Regions from separate parts of the Bacillus sp. KICET-3 genome, predicted to be linked through region 1. Evidence: predicted binding sites of a transcription regulator. Region 1 holds the regulator's gene; each other region holds the start of a gene.

Region 1 (4,862 bases):
AAATAACGGTCATGAGACACAAATAGAATCGTTCCGGGATAGTCAATCAAAGCGTTTTCCAATACTTCCTTGCTGTCTAAGTCCAGATGGTTTGTCGGCTCATCAAGAATGAGAAAATTGGCTTTTTGAAGCATCAGCTTGGCGAGCGCGAGCCGGGCTTTTTCACCCCCGCTCAGGGCGTGAACCGGTTTTAGCACATCATCTCCGGAGAATAGAAAATTTCCCAGGCATGTTCTAATATCTTTCTCATTCATCTCTGGATACTCATCCCACAGCTCGTCAATGACGCGTTTTGACGAAGTCAATTCAGCCTGTTCCTGATCGTAATAGCCGATCAAGACATGTGAGCCCGTTGTGATCGTTCCGGCGGCAGGCTTCAGCTTCTGTATCAGCGTTTTTAACAGCGTCGATTTTCCGATACCGTTAGGGCCGACAAGCGCCACGCTTTCCCCGCGTGTAATATGAAAATTGAGCGAACGGAGGAGCGGAGGCTGATCTTGATAGCTGACCGTCAGATCTTCGACGCGTAAAACGTCATTTCCGCTTTGCCGCGAAATCTCAAAGCGGAAGTTGGCTGATTTTTCATCGCCGAGCGGTTTTGTCATGACTTCCATCCGCTCGAGCTGTTTTCTTCTGCTTTGGGCGCGCTTTGTCGTTGAGGCCCTTGCCAGGTTGCGGTCAACGAAGTCCTGGAGCTTGGCGATTTCATCCTGCTGCTTTTCATACAGCTTGGTCTCTCTTTCAAGGTGTTCCGCTTTTAATGTAAGATATGAGCTGTAGTTTCCGATGTATTTTTTGCTCTGGGTGCGGGAAATCTCATATACTTGGGTGACGACCTTATCAAGAAAGTACCTGTCATGGGAGACGATCAGAATGGCGCCGCTGTAGTTTTGCAAATATTGTTCCAGCCATGTGAGCGTGTCGATGTCCAGGTGGTTTGTCGGTTCATCAAGAATCAGCAGATCAGGCTTTGTCAAAAGCATTTTTCCGAGTGCGAGCCTCGTTTTTTGTCCGCCGCTTAAATCCTGCACGCGCGCGGAATCGCCGTGTCCGGCGAATCCCATTCCGTGGATCACAGATCTGACGTCAGCTTCATATTGATAGCCGCCTTTGTCTTTAAACGTCTGCTGGAGTCTATCGTACGTTTTCATTAAAGATTCCAGCTTGTCCGGATCAGCATGCGCCATTTCCTCTTCAATCGAGCGCATCACGGTTTCCATCGTTTTCAAATGATCAAAGACCGAAAGCAATTCCTCTTTAATCGTCAGCTCGGAATCAAGTCCTGAATGCTGATCAAGATAGCCGATGGTTAAATCCTTCGGCTTAATGATGTCCCCTTTTTCATAAGACAGGCGGCCGGCGATAATTTTTAAAAAAGTCGATTTTCCGGCTCCGTTGCGGCCGACGATCGCAATCCGGTCCCGTGATCTGACTTCAAGCTTTATATTCGTTAAAATGGAATCGGCCCCAAACGATTTTGAGAGCTGATTGACTTGTAAAATCATCATGATCTATTTCACCTCTTGTTTGCTATTTTAAGTGTAGCCTATCAGATAGCAGTCAGCAAACAATTAAGTGAAGTCTGGAAGATTTTAACCAAAAGAAAAAGACAGATTGAAAAAAATAGTGTATGATCTTTATAAGGAGAGTTTTTATCATGAACCAATTTACACACTTTAATGAACAAGGCAGAGCCAAAATGGTTGATATAAGCGAAAAGGAAGCTTCAGTCCGAACTGCTGTGGCTCTCTCAAGCGTGTCCATGACAAGAGACGTGCATGCAAAAATCAAGAACCAGGAAATGGGGAAAGGCGATGTGCTGGCGGTGGCCCAGGTAGCCGGAATCATGGCGGCGAAGCAAACGTCCGCCATCATCCCGATGTGCCATCCGATTGCCCTTAAGGGAGTCGATATCGCCTTTCGATGGGAAGAAAAAGAACAGAACAGCATCCTGCATATTCAGGCAAAAGTCAAGACAAAAGGGAGTACAGGTGTGGAAATGGAAGCGTTAACGTCAGCTTCCGTATGCGCCCTGACTGTTTATGACATGTGCAAGGCGGCGGATAAGGGAATGGTGATAGGCCCGACCTATCTTGCAGAAAAGACGGGCGGGAAAAACGGCGACTATAAAAGGGAAAAAGCTGAAGTAAACATGGAGGATCGGTTATGAACTTGGATCATTCAAAAATTCCGCAAGCGACAGCGAAACGGCTGCCGTTATATTATCGTTTTTTAAAAAACCTTCATGCATCAGGAAAGCAGCGTGTTTCGTCTGCTGAGCTGAGCGATGCCGTAAAAGTTGATTCTGCTACAATTCGCAGGGACTTTTCATATTTTGGAGCTCTCGGCAAAAAAGGCTATGGCTATAATGTGAATTATTTGCTGTCCTTTTTCAGAAAGACGCTCGATCAGGATGAAATGACAAACGTAACGCTCATCGGTGTAGGAAATTTAGGAACAGCCTTTCTCCATTACAATTTCATTAAAAACAACAACACGAAAATTGCGATTGCTTTTGATGTCAATGAAAGCAAAATCGGAACAGAAGTCGGAGGCGTTCCCGTATACGACCTGAATAAACTTGAAGAGCATTTGACAGATGACATCCCCGTCGCCATTTTGACGGTCCCGGCCCATGCCGCCCAATCGATTACGGACAGGCTTGTTGCGCTCGGTATCAAAGGTATTCTCAATTTTACGCCGGCCCGTTTGAATGTGCCGGAACACATTCGAATTCATCATATAGATTTAGCGGTTGAACTTCAGTCATTGGTGTATTTTCTGAAGCATTATTCAATGACGGAAGAAAAATGACGGAAAGGGGGAGGCTTTTATATGCCGACAATCGGTCCTGGAAGCTTTATTTTAATCGTTATTTTGGCGATTTTGATTTTCGGTCCGAAAAAACTTCCTGAACTGGGAAGAGCAGCAGGCAATACATTACGGGAGTTTAAAAACGCGACAAAAGGTCTGGCGGATGACGATAACGACAAAAAGAAAGAAGATCAGTAGGATGGGATGACATTGATGAAGGGAAAAGAAATGTCGCTGTTGGAACATATTAAAGAATTGCGAAGACGGCTCATGTTCACTGCCTTCTTTTTTGCCGTTTTTGTCATGGCGGGCTTCTTTCTTGCAAAGCCGATCATTATTTATCTGCAGCAGACGGAGGAAGCCAAACTGCTTACGCTCAATGCGTTTAAACTGACGGACCCTTTGCTGGTATACATGCAGTTCGCTTTCATCATCGGCGCTGTCATGACCTCGCCGCTCATTTTGTATCAGCTGTGGGCGTTTATCAGCCCGGGGCTGTATGAAAAAGAACGCAAAGTGACGCTAAGCTATATTCCTGTATCGATTATTCTCTTTTTAGGCGGCATTGCCTTTTCTTACTTTATTTTGTTTCCGTTTGTCGTTGATTTTATGATGAACTTATCCGATGATCTCAATGTGAATCAAGTCATCGGAGTGTACGAATATTTTCAATTTCTTCTGCAGCTGACGCTTCCTTTCGGTTTATTGTTTCAGATGCCTGTGGTGGTTATGTTTGTGACAAGGCTCGGCTTGGTGACGCCAATGTTTTTGTCAAAGATCAGAAAGTATGCCTACTTTGTTCTGTTCGTCATTGCGGCGGTTATCACTCCGCCGGAGCTGTTGTCTCATTTAATGGTTTCAGTGCCTTTATTAATTCTTTATGAGATCAGCATCGTGATTTCGCGAATCGCCTACCGGCAGGCGCAAAAAAATGCAATTCGGGAGGAAAACCAGGCATTTCTGCAGAAATAAAGAGCCATCTCTCTTTACGAGAATGGCTCTTATCTTTAAAACGAGTTGTTTTATTTTTTTCTTTTCAACCTGCTTGAAAGGGCGAACATTTTAAAGGAAATGCTGATGTTGTAAGCAGCGAAAAGCATGAGAAGAATCGTGTAGAACGACCACATATTCCCCGGAGTGGTAGCTGCCAGATACGTAAACAGCACACCGGTCAAAAAATAAATCAATCCCCAAAATTTCGGGCTTCTTATCATAAAAATCCTCCAATAATCATTTGCATTTTTTCGGCTCGTTCCAAATATTCTTCAATAGGCCCCTGGAAAGTCTGGATAATGACGACAAGCGTATTCATGGCGACATGGGCGAAGATCGGTACGATGATCCGGTTTGTCCTGACGTATAAAAACGCGAATGTGAAGCCCATTGCCGTATAGATTAAAAGGTGTGAGAAATCCAGGTGGACAACCGAGAATAAAATGGAACTGATTAAAGCGGCGATAAAGAAATTTGTTTTTTCATAAAATGCCCCAAAAATGATCTTTCTGAAAATGATTTCCTCCAGAATAGGACCGAATACAGATGAAACAAACATCATGAGCGGCAATGCATGAATGATATCCATGATTCTTTGTGTATTTTCCGATTCGGGATTTACACCGAACAGTTTCATTTCGATCGCGGCGGCAATCGATTGGGCAAAAAGCGCGAGAAAAACGCCGAGGACCGCCCAGGCGATAGAGACACCGATCGATGCTTTCGGGGCGTTTCGAAGCGTTGTTTTTGGAGCGGTCCTTAAAATCAACAGCACGATCACAAGACATAGTGTAAAGGCGATGACAGACCATACTCCGACGAGTGTGAGCTGAGTTTCGGCGGGTGGCTGCCCCTTTCCGACGCCAAGAAAATAAAGCAGCGGCAGACCGACAACGGACGACAATTGCATGAGCACGTATGTCAAAATAATAAACCAGTATTGTTTTCTCAAGCCGTATGTACTCCTTTTCTAAAGATCTAAAGCAGACTATGTTTATTGTAACACACTCCATTCAAATTATTGGGCGGGAAGGATAACGGGAAATATGTAAGCG
Region 2 (4,862 bases), 1.7 Mb from region 1:
ATATACTTCGAAAATTGTGTAGTGTGGGCATTTGAAGCTGACTGGAACAACAGTAAACTAAAAAATTCAAAATATTTCATTTCCCCGTCAAATTTACGGCATAAAAAAGCACCACTTATAGTTTACACTATAAGTAGTGCTGGAATTTTATTAGTAAGCCAGGCTGAATAGACCTTTAATATGGCTTAGGTAGCGCACGTTGCTTGCCTCTTTCATTAAGGAAGCAGGAAGTCCTTTCAGGGCTGTTGAGTTAGCGCCGATGATCGCAACTGCATCTTTGCGGCCAAGGCTTGCAAGCGTACCTGAGTTGACAGGGCTGAATGTTTCAAGAGATTTGTTTTCTAAGTATGCGTATAGGTTGTAGCCGATCAGTTCGCCCATTTGCCATGCAATTTGTGCTGTCGGCGGATATGGACGGCCGTCCGGACCAAAGACGACAGCGCTGTCTCCGGCAACGAACACATCTTCATGTGAAGTAGATTGAAGGAATTCGTTCACAGTCGCGCGTCCGCGGTTGACTTCAAGGCCTGATTCGCCGACAAGAGGATTTCCTTGTACGCCGCCAGTCCAAACAAATGTGTTGGCAACTACTTTTGATCCGTCTTTCAGATCAATGACGTTCCCCTCTACATTTGTGACAGGAAGACCTGTTAAGAATTCAACGCCGCGTTTTTCAAGGCTGGCAGTCGCGCGTGCGATAAGATCATCCGGAAGAACAGGAAGGATTTTCGGCCCTGCTTCAACCAATTTTAATTTGATTTCTTTAGGGTTTACACCGTATTTTTTCGTAAGATTTGGCATGATGTCAGCAAGCTCACCGACAAGCTCGACGCCTGTTAAGCCGCCTCCCCCGATAAGAATTGTTGCATCAGCTTCATTTTTGGTTTTGGAGTATTCGCGTACGCGTTCTTCGACATGCTTGAAGATCTTCTTCGCATCATTTGCGGATTTAAGAACCATGCTGTTTTCTTCAAGTCCAGGGATGCCGAAGTAAGCCGTTACAGAACCGAGGCCGACTACGAGCGCATCGTATGTTAGCGTAGAACCGTCTGAAAGAGCGACTTCTTTTTTATCAACGGAAAAAGAGTTTACTTTTGCGATTTTAAGATCGATGTCTTTTCCTTTGAAAAGCTTTGCAAGCGGCATAGCGATGGCTTGTTCTGAGACGTTTCCTGCCGCAAGACGGTGCAGTTCCGTAATGATCTGGTGAGTCGGGTATTGATTGACCACTGTTATTGTTGCTTCTTCTTTACTGTAATGTTTGCGTACTGTTAAAGCAGAAAGTAATCCGCCGTAACCAGCGCCTAGAATGACTATATGTTTTGACATCATGAATCCTCCGTCCTTATTCTAAATGTGTTCTGAAGGTATTATTTTTGTTTTTCGCGTTCTGACATGATTTGCAGGTAGCTTTGGACAAAGCGGAACAGTTTTTGAGCCTGCGGATCTTTAAGCATTCTCAGAAGACCGAACAGTCCGATCACTTCATTGCTTTCGTCAGCGCGGTCCTTTGCTTCGATCGCCGTCGCCGCGATATCTTTCGCCGTTTCTTTTACCGGCTCGAGAATTTCTGTAATGGCACCTACAGTATCGCTTTTTAATACTTCGTCAGTCGCCACGGATTGCGCGAAATCGTAAGACTTCGTCAAAATGTTTACCAGTTCAGTCAGCTTTGGAAGCTGGTCGACTAGAACAGTCAAAGACTCCTGTACTTCAGGTTTTAGCAGCTGATCAATGAGATCGCGTTGGCTTTGGCTAACAGATTCGTTTGTTTGATCGATTGTTTCCGGCATAACCAATTCTCCTTTACAATAAGCAATGTGCTATTTTTTGCAGGAAGTTCTTTCTGATCGGAGTTTGTGAATTTATGCACAAACAAATCCGCAGAGAAAGAGCCCCCCTGATGTGTTTGTTTTGCTTCTTTCAGTACCCCTGTCAATGGACTGAAAAACTTGCAATCTCAAAACACGATATATTTTACTATTAAATGATAACATTTTTTGAACAAAAAATGAACGTGATTGTTTCTGAAATGAAATAAAATCGTATAAACCTTGAAAAATGCCGCTTTTTCATCCCTTTCATTTCCTTAATTGTGACTTTTTTATCAGTTCCCCGCCGGTTTTGTAGCGTTGGGGGCAGAACAATACGCTGTTTTAGTTTACATAATATATTTATATTATACTAATCTTCGTCTTTTACATCCGGATCTTCGGGGATGGGTTCATTCAGGATGGCCTCAACCAGTTCCTTATACTTTTCCATCTGCTCCAGATGGGAGTTGAATTGTTCTTTGTTAATTAAATATTGCTGCCCGTCGTCGATCACGCGGATTTTCTTTTCTCTGATCAGCTGTTCAATGTATGCTTCAGAAAGCGACAAATATTCTGCTGTTTCTTTTATTGTTAAATACATGTCTCATTCCCTTTCGTCCGAATTTAGGCGAACGTTGTTTTTTTAAAGATCATACGATAAGGTACATAAGTTTTGATGATGGAGGCGCAGTTACCATGCATTCAAAATGGAATTCTGAAACATCTTACCCGCCCGCTGCCTCGCCACAACTGCCGCCGGGGCAACACCCGCAGCATATGACCCAAAGATTGAAAAACCTCGAGGATCAAATGGCTTTGCTGATCAAGCTGATGGAAAGCAACAATCAGCTCCTGCGTTCCATTGAAGAGCAGCAAAACCGCGTCTGCACATCGGGCGGCGGAGGATCGGTCATTGTCCGTATGTAGAACATCAATTGTTCTGATCAAAATAAAAGAGGAAGGACATGATCCTTCTTCTTTGTTTTTGCATCCTTTTGAAGTATACTACAGATCTTCGGCTGCTGAAAGCCGTGCGATTTCATTGTATGACTCAGGGTTTTCCAATGTTGATAAATCGCCTGTTGGCTCGTGTAAATAAGCAGCCCGTATCAGCCTTCTCATTACTTTTGCGTTTCTTGTCTTCGGGAGATCGCTGACGAAATATACCGCTTTCGGTTTCATCGTTTTTCCGAGCGTTTCGGCGGCCAGCTTCAGCAAATCGGTTTTCAAATGTGCAGAAGGCTGCTCGCCCGTTCTCAAAACGGCGAAGCAAACAACGGCCTGCCCTTTCAGATCGTCAGGGACTCCGATCACCCCGGCTTCTGCCACAGCCGGATGACTGACGAAAACGGATTCGATTTCGGCCGGTCCGATCCTTTTGCCGGCAACATTGATCACATCATCCGAACGGCCGCTGATCGTCCAGTATCCTTCTTCATCCCTAACCGCCCAGTCCCCATGCACCCAGACATCGCTCCAGCGGCTCCAGTATGCGTTTTCATACCTGTCAGGCTCCTTCCAAAAACCGTTTGTCATTCCGACCCAAGGCTTTGTCAGGACAAGCTCCCCGACTTCGTCTATGACTTCGTCTCCCTGTTCATTGAAAACATGGGCTGCCATACCCGGCAGAGGCGAATTAAAGGTCATCGGTGCGATCGGCAATATCGGCACATTTCCCAATATCCCGCCGGCAATTTCGGTTCCGCCCGAATAATTAAAAATCGGCAGTTTCCCTTTTCCGGCATGGCGGAAAAGCCACATCCACGGTTCATAGTTCCATGGTTCTCCGGTCGAACCGATTGCTTTTAAGCTGTCCAGGTCATATTTTTTCAGGAAATCTTCGCCATACTGCATCATGGCGCGGATAAGCGTCGGTGAGATGCCGAGATGTGTGACGCGGTGGCGGCTGACAAGCTCCCAAAGCCTGTCAGGCCCGGGGAAATCGGGTGCTCCGTCGTATAATAAAATCGCGGCTCCGTTGATGAGACCTCCGAATATTAAAAACGGTCCCATCATCCAGCCCATATCCGTATACCAGAAAAACGCATCCCCCTGTTTGACATCCATGCCGAAGCCGGCGTCAAACGCCGCTTTAATCGGAAAACCGGAATGGGTATGAACGGCGCCCTTCGGCTGTCCGGTCGTTCCCGACGTGTAAAGAATCATGAGCGGTTCAGAGCTTTCCATCTCTTCCGTCCTCTCATGCGGCTCATGTTTCATCAATTCATCCCAATCCACGTCTCTTGTCTCATGCCATGGTACATCTGCATCATGAAGGCGGCAGACGACGACTTTTTGGACAGACGGGGATCTGTTCACAGCTTCATCTGCTTCTTTTTTCATGGTGATTACGTTTCCGCGCCTGACAAATGCATCGCAGGTGACAAGCATTTTCACTTCGGCGGCATTCAGTCTGGCAGCTGCCGCATGAGCCCCATAGCCTGAGAAAATCGGGGAAAAGATCGCTCCGATTTTGGCGGCTGCCAGCATGGCAATGACCGTTTCAGGAATCATCGGCATGTAAATCCCAATTACATCCCCTTTTGAAATCCCCAGGTGTGTAAAACCTTTGGCCGCCCGCGCAATTTTATCGTGTAATGAAGAAAATGAAATCTGCTCCGTTTTCCCGTCTTCACGTTCCCAAATGATTGCCGTTTTTGCGGCTGTATCTGTTTGTCCGGCCCATTTTTCGACGGCATTGTACACGGCATTTAAGCGGCCGCCGGAATACCATCTCGGCCATTTGATGCCCCGGTCCATGTTTAATGTGCTGCTGTATCGCTTGTACCAGGAGATGCCGAGGGCTTTTTCGGCTTCCTCCCAAAACCAGGCGATATCATCTGTAGTGGCTTTCAAGAAATCGGCATAATCGGAAAAGCCGAGTGTCTTCATCCATTGAAACAGCCGGGTTGTTTTGATAAATTCCGGATCAGGCTGCCAAACCGCTTTTTCAGTCATCATCGTTCTCCTTTCCGTGTTTCCATGATCAGACAGGATATACCGGGTGCTTCCGCTCGCTAAATGCCACATATTTAGACATATAGGCGC
Region 3 (4,862 bases), 310 kb from region 1:
CGTTATTGCTGACAACTGATCCGGTGATGAATACGCCGATCCAGCCCAGCACAGGACTGAGGAATGGGAACACTCCGCCCGCTTTGGCAAGCGCCAAGCCGATGGAAGAGCTTAACCCCGCGTAGTTTGCCAGATTGGCAAAGCCCATTACAAAACAAATCGTAAGAATCGGCAGCCATAATTCACGGCTTGTGTCCTTCAGGCAGCTTAGGCCGCCCCGGATATCAATGTTTCGGCTCAGCAAAATGGTGATGACCACCGCGAGCAGAATGGCAGTGCCCGTCGCCGAAATCAAATCCAGCTTCAGCACGGCGTCAAGCGGTGCTGCTTGCGGGGAAATCGGCGGTGTTTTTAACACTTCCTGATGCAGAAACGGCATTTTGATCAAAAGCGTTGTTTGCTTCAGCAGGCCGCCGTCCTGGAAAAGCCCTTTAAAAGCGGGGAGGCTCCACAGGGCAATGACGCCGGTCAAGATGTAAAACGGAGACCATGCTTTCACTACCTCTAGCGCACCGTACTTGAGAGCCGGCTCCTGTTCGTTCCCAACTTCTCTATAAATACGCCGCGGCTGCCATTTTCTTAAGAACAGCGCGAGTGCTCCCATGCTGATAAGCGCCGCCAAAATGTTGGCGAGCTCAGGACCGAGCACAAGCATCGTAAACGTCTGCACTGCCGTATAGCTTCCGCTTACAACCAGAAGGGCGGGCAGCGTTTCTTTTATGCCCTTGAACCCGTCCAAAATGAAAACGAGCAGGAAAGGAACGAAAAAGGCGATGGCCGGAAGTGTTAAGGCCAATGTACGGGACAGTTCAAGAGGAGTCATATCCCCCATCTGCGCCCCCGTAATGACCGGTATCCCGATCGCGCCGAACGCACCGGAAGCCGCATTCGCGATCAAACAGAGGGATGCCGCTTTTAACGGTTTAAACCCGAGCTCGACAAGCAGTACCGCACTGATCGCAATCGGAACTCCGAAGCCGGCCGCTCCTTCCAAAAAGGCGTTGAAGCTGAAGCCGATCAAGAGCAGCTGAAGCCGCTGGTCGGATGAAATTCCGGCGATGCTCGCTCTGATCACTTTGAATTTTCCTGTCTTGACAGAAATCTTATAAAGCCAGACGGCCATCAGCACAATGTATCCAATTGGCCACAGCCCGTTTGCTATTCCGAGGAACACCGCGGAAACAGCTTTTGCCACCGGCATGTGAAAACAGAACACTGAAACAAGAAAGCTGACCGCAAGCGTTAAAAACGCTGCTAAAATCCCTTTCATTTTAAATACGGTCAGCGCAAGAAGAAAGAATAAAATCGGCAGGATTGCAACAAAAGCGCTGATATACTCATTCCCAAACGGATCGTAAACCTGCTGCCACATGTTCATCATCTCTCTTTTTTGTTGGATTAATTCGCAAAATGTGGTTTTAAAATCCCTTTCAACACGCCTACGCTATGCTTGAACTGCTCTTTTTCTTTTTCATTCAGGTTAAGCTCGATCACTTTCGTGACCCCATTACGGCCGACAACCGCCGGAACGCCGATACATACATCATCTTCTCCAAATTCCCCGCCAAGATAAGTGCTCACTGTTAAAATCGCTTCTTCATTGCGGAAAATGGCTCTCGTAATCCGGGCCAGGCTCATGGCTACGCCATAGTATGTCGCTCCTTTTTTCTCAATGATGTGGTAAGCGGCATTTTTCACATCGTCAAACAGTTCATCAAGTTCTTCCTGTTTGTAGTTCTCATTCTTTTTCAAAAGCTCGCTCACCGGAACTCCGGCGATATTCGCATGGCTCCAGACAGGAAGCTCGGTATCCCCGTGCTCACCGATGATATAGCCGTGAACATTATGGGCAGCTGCGCCGAAGTACTCGCTCAGCATGTAGCGGAACCGGGCAGTATCAAGTGTCGTACCGCTGCCGATGACCCGCTCTTTCGGAAGCCCGCTGAACTTCCATGTAGCATAGGTCAGAATGTCGACCGGATTTGTGGCGATTAGGAAAATACCATCAAATCCGCTTGCCATGACTTCGCCGACGATTCCTTTAAAAATCTTGAGGTTTTTTTCAACCAAATCAAGGCGGGTTTCACCAGGCTTTTGGTTGGCCCCGGCGCTGATGCAGACAACATCGGCATCTTTGCAATCATCATATGTGCCGTACCACGTTTTCACGGGATGAGGCGCAAATGCTTTACCATGGTTCAAATCCATTACATCGCCCATTGCTTTGTCTTTATTTAAATCAATGATCACTAGTTCGTCTGTGATTCCTTGGTTAATTAACGTAAATGCATAGCTGCTTCCTACAAAACCGGCACCAATTAAAACTGTACGATTGACTTTTTGGTTTGCCATTATTCATCATCCTTTGCCGTTAGTTTTAATTCTAAGTTGTTTGTGAAATTCTTCACATTTAGATTGTGCAATATTTCACATACCTTTTCAAGTCTTATGCATTTTTAATTGTGAATATTTTGTGTCTCTAATCATTTCTTCTCTAATTTTGTACAAATTCTGGTAGATATATGCCCTATTTTTAGATAAAACACCTAAATATTATAAATATTCATCCATGAATATCCAGCGGGTTGAAGGAAGGATAAACCAAGGCAATATCTGAAGGCTGTTCTCTCTCTCAACGGCTCTGCACTGGCGCCGGGCCGGTTGTGGCTGTTTTTTCATTCCCTTTCTCTCTCCCACCGGCTACCTGCTGCGGAATCGTTTATATCAGCAGCTGCTTAAGGCTTCCAGCGGAATAGTAATTTAAAAATTCAAACTTTTAGTTTGTAAGTAAAGCTAACAAAAATACTGTCAGCCTTCTTTCATTTTGTCATCATAAATTGAAGAATATGCGTATAGGGAGTGTTGCAAGTGAAATTGGCGGATTTGAGGAAGAGCGGACATGCTCCTTCCCTGTTGTCATCTTTTTTATATTTTGATGTCAGCTTTATGATTTGGGTCCTATTAGGAGCGCTCGGCGTTTATATCACGGCGGATTTTGACTTATCGCCTTCCCAGGTGGGATTGATTGTGGCCATCCCTACTTTGGCGGGATCGTTTTTCCGCATCATGTTGGGTATTTTTGCCGACCGCTTCGGTCCGAAAAAAACGGCCGTCGGCGGAATGCTTGTGACCATGATTCCCCTTTTGTGGGGATGGCTGTTCGGAGCGACGGTCGCAGAGCTGTATATCATCGGTATTTTATTGGGCGTGGCGGGAGCGAGCTTTTCCGCCTCCCTCCCCATGGCGAGCCGCTGGTATCCTCCTCATCTTCAAGGGCTTGCCATGGGCATCGCAGGAGCGGGTAACAGCGGCACCCTGCTTGCCACGCTGTTCGGCCCCCGCATCGCGGAGCATGTGGGCTGGAATGGCGTAATGGGTCTTGCCCTCATTCCTTTGACACTCGTTTTGATCAGCTATTTTTTGATGGCCAAAGAACCGCCGAACCAGCCTTCTCCCAAGCCTGTAAAAGAATACTTCGCTGTTTTCAAAGAAAAGGACACCTGGTATTTTTGCCTTCTTTACAGTGTGACATTCGGGGGCTTTGTCGGCCTTTCAAACTTTTTAAGTTATTTTTTTGCCTCACAGTATGCCATTTCTCCGGTCAGGGCCGGGGAATTCGTCACCCTTGTCGTGGCCTCGGGAAGCTGCCTTCGACCTGTCGGCGGATTGTCGCCGATAAAATCGGCGGTGTGCGCCTGCTGCAATTTTTATTTATCGGAGTTGCCCTTTGTATGTTCACGGTGAGCACGCTGCCGTCGCTTGCGGTTGTTACGGCCGCGTTGTTTATCGGTATGGGGTGTCTCGGCATGGGGAACGGCGCCATATTTCAGCTTGTGCCCCAGCGCTTCCAGCAAGAAATCGGGATGGTGACCGGTATCGTCGGGGCCGCAGGCGGAATCGGAGGTTTCTTTTTGCCGAATATTCTCGGAACGCTAAAACAAGTCACAGGCACTTATTCGAGCGGGTTTCTCACGTTTTCCGCGATCGCTTTTATAGCATTGGGCCTCCTTTTGTTCGTCCAAGCCGGATGGAAAAAGCAATGGAAAGCCGCCGGGAAATCCATTAGAATTTAATGCAAACAGCCGTTATGCCGACCGCCGGACATAACGGCTGTTTTGATTAATACGGACCCCAGCCCGTCATCACTCCGATACAAATGAAGACTAGTCCGATCACGAACCAGATAAATGCAAGGGGGATCATGAACCGGAGCCATTTCACATACGGAATGCCGCTTGCGGCCAGAACCGCCATCAAGACACCCGATGTCGGATTTATACAGTTGACGACGCCCTCGCCGAGCATGACGGCTTCGACAGCAACCTGTCTTGTGATGTTCATCAGATCGGCAAGCGGGGCAAGAATCGGAATAAAGACAACCGCCTCTCCTGAACCGGAGGAAATCAGAAAATGCAGGAGACCGCTCGCAATGTACATGCCGATCGCTCCAGCCGCCGGACTGAATCCATCCAAAAGACCGGCCAGTCCGTTCACAACGGTATCAAGGAGCTTCCCCTGTTCAAGAATGACTGAAATCGTCCGTGCCATGCCGACGATTAATGCGCCGTATACAAGACTTTGACAGCCGTTGATAAACGTTTTGGCAATATCGTTGGCTTTCATGCCTCCGATGATCCCTGCAGCAATCGAAATAAAGATAAACATGCCGGCCATTTGATTATCCGTCCAGCCGAGCTTCAAAGCGCCGTATAAAAAGCCGAGCAGCGACAGTCCCGCCACTGCCAAAATCAGCTTATGACGCCCGGTAAATGAGGCCTGCCCCTCATCCGCGTCACCGCCAAGCCCTTTTCCCGGAAACCAATTCGCACCAAGAATACTGGACTCAGGCGACTTTTTTAATT
Region 4 (4,862 bases), 1.8 Mb from region 1:
AAAGAAGAGATCGAGAAAGCGATTGCATCCAAGCACCCCGAAGAGCGGATCGACATGATCAACCGAAAAATCAAAACATACAACCTCTCCTGTCCAAGCCAATTCCAGAAAGGTCTTGTAACAGAACAAAACCTCGAAAGCCAGCTGAACGTTTGGAGCTGATTTCAATCACTTATAACGTAAATTGAATATTTATAAAGTAATTGCCAATATTAATCATTTTCTGTAAAATAAAAGAAACATATCTACTGTTTTTGAAAATGAGAAAGGATGAAAAAAGAAGTGGAGACGAAAACGGCATACGAAAAGGCGGCCGGGCTCATGAATCAATGGTATACCATGATCAAACGCCATGAAGCGCTGCAAGCAGCTTCGTTAAAACAAGAAATTAAGGAGCTGCTTGCAAACATGGAAAAAAACGGAGATCTGCAGCTTTATTTTCATCTTCTGGATTACCGCCACAAACTGATGACAGAGCAGTTCGCTGAATCCGCGGAAGTTTTCAGGGAGATACAAAAGCAAAAAGAAGCGGTCAGGAATGTCGATGACATCATCCAGTACTACTTTTTCTTTTTTTCGGGCATGTACGAATTCTATGAAAAAAATTATTTTGAAGCGATCAACTGCTACAAAAAAGCCGAACATAAATTATACAAAATAACCGATGAAGTAGAAAAAGGGGAGTTTCACTATAAAATCGCGATCGCATACTATCAGGTAGACGATCATTTTCGTTCAATGAACCATGCCGAGAAAGCCCTCGCCGTTTTCAATCGACATGATGAATACATAGATAAAGCGATAGGATGCGACATGATTCTCGGCTCCATCCAGTTTGACCTGTTCCGCATCAAAGAAGCAGAAGAGCATTACAGCCGGGCGTTGGATCGGGCCGCTTCTTTTCATAATCTGAGGGTAGTCGGGCTTATCTATCATAATATGGGGGTGAACTATGCCAACCGAAACATGCCGCTTTTGGCCGAGGAACATTTTAGAAAAGCCCTCTCCATCAAGATACATGAGCAGTCCATTTTTGGGATCAATACCATCTTCGAACTGGCTCACATCCTGTATAAGCACGGTTATGCCGAAGAAGAGCGACAGCTTTGCAAGGAAGGCTTCTCCCGGGCGGCTGAACAGGGAGAGGAAGAATATACGGCGAAATTCAGGCTGATCTTTGCCTTATATGACGGGGGGCATCCGCTTGATATCGATTTTTCCCTGGAGTATTTGACGAATAAAAAGCTCTGGGCGCATGTTGCCGAATTGGCGAAAGACATTGCCGACTACTACATGGGGCAGGGCGATGAGAAAAAAAGCGCTCATTATCTTGAAAAATCACGATATGCCGAGAATCAAATATGCAAGGTAAAGGAGGAATTAATATGAAAAAAGCCGCTCGTTTTTCAGCAGTCATGTTCGCCTGCCTGATTGCTGGGAGCTCCTTTGCATGGGCTTCCGAGCAGAATGAGCCGCTGCAAACAGCGGGAAAATCCGTATTCCCAGATAACGGGCTGACGCAACCGAAGTCTTAAATACCCATCGCTCCCCGACTTTTGCTATAATATTCTCACCTTAAACAATAAAGGGAGCTGGAAGTATGACAGTAAAAGAGATCACACCGGATGAGTTAAAAGAAAAGCTTTCAAAAGGCGAAACACTTAACATCGTTGACGTCAGAGAGGACGATGAAGTGGCCGAAGGCATGATACCGGAAGCCGTTCATATTAAGATGGGCGATATCCCGGATCAGCTCGGCTACTTTCAAGAAGACGAGCCTTATATTTTTGTCTGCCGGTCCGGGAAGCGCAGTGAAAATGTTTGTCTCTATTTGCAGGATAAAGGATTTGATGTGACAAATATGGTGGGCGGCATGCTCAAATGGACCGGCGATACGAAACCGAAAACAAAATAAGCTGCAAAAACTTCTTATCTTAAAAGGTAAGAAGTTTTTTTCTTTTTTATTCAAACAATTGATAGAATTTAGTCAAAAATAAGCCGTAAATAGCTTAAATTTTACATATTTTGATATGTATTTATAAAAAAATTTATTGTAAAGTAGCTTTTGTAAGGATTGGAAAACCGATCATTGAAACCAGTGATATTCTAATGAAAAAGGGGGTGGGTATCCAAAAATTCAGATGTTCGCAAGCAATCATGTGAAATAGTGAGCAAACTTACAAAACGGAGTGATAAATAATGGCAGTAAATGAGCAGGCACACGATTCACAAACACATGATTCATCTGCACCGTCCGACATCAGATGGACTCCGCTTTTGTTGACGCTGATCGTCGGTGTTGTCATTTGGTTGATTGGGCCGCCGGCGGGTATCGAGCCAAAGGCATGGCATTTATTGGCGATATTCGTTGCGACAATTGTGGGATTTATCTGCAAACCGCTTCCGATGGGATCGCTGTCGGTCATCAGCATGACGCTTCTGATCATAACAGGGACGCTGACGACACAGGAGACGCTTGCCGGATTCAGCAATACGACGATTTGGCTGATTGTCGCCGCATTTTTTATTTCCCGGGGATTTATTAAAACAGGCCTTGGAACGCGGATTGCCTATTTATTTGTCAGGCTGTTCGGAAAGAAAACACTCGGCCTTTCGTATTCATTAATATTATGTGATTTCATTTTAGCTCCAGCTACACCGAGCAACACGGCCCGGGCAGGCGGAATTATTTTTCCGATCGTCCGCTCATTGGCTGAAGCTTTCGGTTCCCGCCCCGGCGACGGAACGGAAAGAAAAGTGGGTTCTTTTTTAACGCTGACCTGTTTCCAGGGAAACATGATTACATCCGCCATGTTTATGACGGCGATGGCAGCGAACCCTCTGGCCGTTTCTTTCGCAAAAGCGGCGGGGATCGAGATTACGTGGGGCGGCTGGCTTTTGGCTGCTTTGCTTCCGGGGATAATCAGCTTAATTGTCATTCCGCTGTTTATCTATAAAGTGTATGGACCGGAGATCAAGGAAACACCCGGAGCCAGACAGATGGCTATTGACAAATTAAAGGAACTGGGTCCTGTAAAACGCTCTGAAAAAAATATGATTTTCGTATTTTTTATCATTTTGTTATTGTGGATTTTCGGTGAGAAGATCGGAATTGATGCAACCGCAACGGCGTTGATCGGCCTTTCTCTACTGCTGGCCACCAACGTATTGAACTGGGAAGATATTAAAAATGAAAAGGCGGCATGGGACACATTGATTTGGTTTGCTGCGCTTGTGATGATGGCGACGCAGCTCAATACATTAGGGCTGATTCCCTGGGTCTCTCAGCAGATCAGCCAGTCTGTCAGCGGTATGTCCTGGTTGACGGCTTTGATCGTGCTGGGCGCCGGCTATTACTATGTTCATTATTTATTCGCCAGTTCAACGGCGCATGTCAGCGCGATGTACCCGGCATTTTTGGCTGTAGCGATTCATGCGGGTGCACCAGGCATGCTGGCGGCACTTCTTTTCGGCTTTTTCGGCAATTTATTTGGTTCAACAACGCATTATGGAGCAGGTCCGGCGCCGGTGCTGTTCGGTTCCGGCTATGTCTCCCAAGGAAAATGGTGGTCCATCGGCTTTTGCATTTCCGTTTTGCATATGATCATCTGGTTCGGGGCAGGCATGATCTGGTGGAAGCTGCTCGGTTTCTATTAAGATAAGCAAGGATTGGGGGACAACATGATGAATGGAATAAGTGAATGCGCCATGCTGACATATGATATCGTTGTTGTCGGCTCCGGCGGTGCGGGAATGAGGGCCGCACTCGCAGCCGGGGAAGGAAGCGGGCTGAGAGTCGCCGTCATCAGCAAAACATATCCGACACGCTCGCATACCGGAGCGGCCCAAGGCGGCATCAATGCGGTGCTTAAAAACCGGGATGCTAATGATACGACCGATTCGCATGCATATGACACGATAAAAGGCAGTGATTTTTTAGCGGATCAGGATGCGGTTCATTATTTTACTGAAGGGATGCCCGGCATGATTAAGGAGCTTGACTATATGGGAGTTCCGTTTTCCCGGGATGAAAACGGGAAAGTCGCCCAGCGTCCGTTTGGCGGAGCTTCTCATCCGCGCGCCTGCTATTCGGCTGATAAAACCGGCCATGTGATTTTGCATGCTTTATTTGAACAATGCTTAAAACATCAGGTCGAATTTTTATATGAATGGTTTTTGTTATCTGTTGTCACAGATGGAAACGAATGCGAAGGAGTCACGGCGATGAATATTCGGACAGGCGAGATTCATCCTGTTCAGGCGAAATGCGTCGTGATCGCAACGGGCGGATTCGGGCGCGTCTACTGGAACCGGACGACGAACGCATTCAATATGACGGGCGACGGAGCGGCCGCTTGTCTGGAAGCAGGCATTCCTTTGAAAGACCCCGAGTTTATCCAATACCATCCGACAGGCATGTCTAAAACGGGTGTATTATTGTCTGAAGCATGCCGAGGTGAAGGCGGCTATCTGATCAACAAAAACGGTGAACGCTTTATGGCCCGCTATGCACCGGAAAAAATGGAGCTCGGGCCGCGGGATCTTGTGGCTCGTTCAATCGAACAGGAAATTAAAGAGGGCCGCGGCTGGGGGGAGGGAATCAACGCATATGTATGCCTTGATCTTCGCCATTTGGGCAAGGAGAAGATATTGGAGCGGCTTCCTCAAGTCCGCCAATTGGCCATCGAATTTGAAGGCGTCGATATCATCGAAGAGCCGGTTCCGATTCGTCCAAGCTGCCATTATGTCATGGGGGGCATCCATGTCAAAGATTATAAAACGGCGATGACGCCTGTAAACGGCATATTTGCGGCCGGCGAGTGTGCATGTGTATCGATACACGGGGCAAATCGTCTAGGCGC

The links. The regulator Rex, encoded in region 1, represses fermentation and respiration genes when NADH is low (regulators of the CRP and FNR family bind a similar motif). The targets are predictions, from matches to a motif close to TTGTGAAATATTTCACAA.
Region 2: R5H20_RS12280 (helical membrane plugin domain-containing protein) is a predicted target of Rex. The motif match lies at 1,858-1,875, and genes of this name have one in related genera.
Region 3: R5H20_RS02110 (L-lactate dehydrogenase) is a predicted target of Rex. The motif match lies at 2,393-2,410, and genes of this name have one in related genera.
Region 4: R5H20_RS17710 (anion permease) is a predicted target of Rex. The motif match lies at 2,158-2,175, and genes of this name have one in related genera.

What each region holds. Positions count from the first base shown of each region.
Region 1 is NZ_CP137345.1:705,355-710,216, forward strand. Features, by position in the region: gene R5H20_RS03515 (ABC-F family ATP-binding cassette domain-containing protein) at 1-1,508, opposite strand, end outside; gene moaC (cyclic pyranopterin monophosphate synthase MoaC) at 1,658-2,170, shown strand; gene R5H20_RS03525 (redox-sensing transcriptional repressor Rex) at 2,167-2,814, shown strand; gene tatA (twin-arginine translocase TatA/TatE family subunit) at 2,836-3,012, shown strand; gene tatC (twin-arginine translocase subunit TatC) at 3,019-3,786, shown strand; gene R5H20_RS03540 (YdiK family protein) at 3,837-4,025, opposite strand; gene R5H20_RS03545 (CPBP family intramembrane glutamic endopeptidase) at 4,025-4,759, opposite strand.
Region 2 is NZ_CP137345.1:2,415,902-2,420,763, forward strand. Features, by position in the region: gene R5H20_RS12275 (NAD(P)/FAD-dependent oxidoreductase) at 151-1,329, opposite strand; gene R5H20_RS12280 (helical membrane plugin domain-containing protein) at 1,371-1,793, opposite strand; gene R5H20_RS12285 (excisionase family DNA-binding protein) at 2,185-2,415, opposite strand; gene R5H20_RS12290 (hypothetical protein) at 2,511-2,741, shown strand; gene R5H20_RS12295 (AMP-binding protein) at 2,820-4,772, opposite strand; gene R5H20_RS12300 (acyl-CoA carboxylase subunit beta) at 4,801-4,862, opposite strand, start outside.
Region 3 is NZ_CP137345.1:390,958-395,819, reverse strand. Features, by position in the region: gene R5H20_RS02115 (L-lactate permease) at 1-1,372, opposite strand, end outside; gene R5H20_RS02110 (L-lactate dehydrogenase) at 1,399-2,352, opposite strand; partial or broken gene R5H20_RS02105 (nitrate/nitrite transporter) at 2,869-4,073, shown strand; gene R5H20_RS02100 (YfcC family protein) at 4,120-4,862, opposite strand, start outside.
Region 4 is NZ_CP137345.1:3,477,878-3,482,739, reverse strand. Features, by position in the region: gene R5H20_RS17730 (DnaJ family domain-containing protein) at 1-162, shown strand, start outside; gene R5H20_RS17725 (Rap family tetratricopeptide repeat protein) at 283-1,389, shown strand; gene R5H20_RS17720 (hypothetical protein) at 1,386-1,535, shown strand; gene R5H20_RS17715 (rhodanese-like domain-containing protein) at 1,601-1,915, shown strand; gene R5H20_RS17710 (anion permease) at 2,200-3,657, shown strand; gene R5H20_RS17705 (FAD-binding protein) at 3,682-4,862, shown strand, end outside.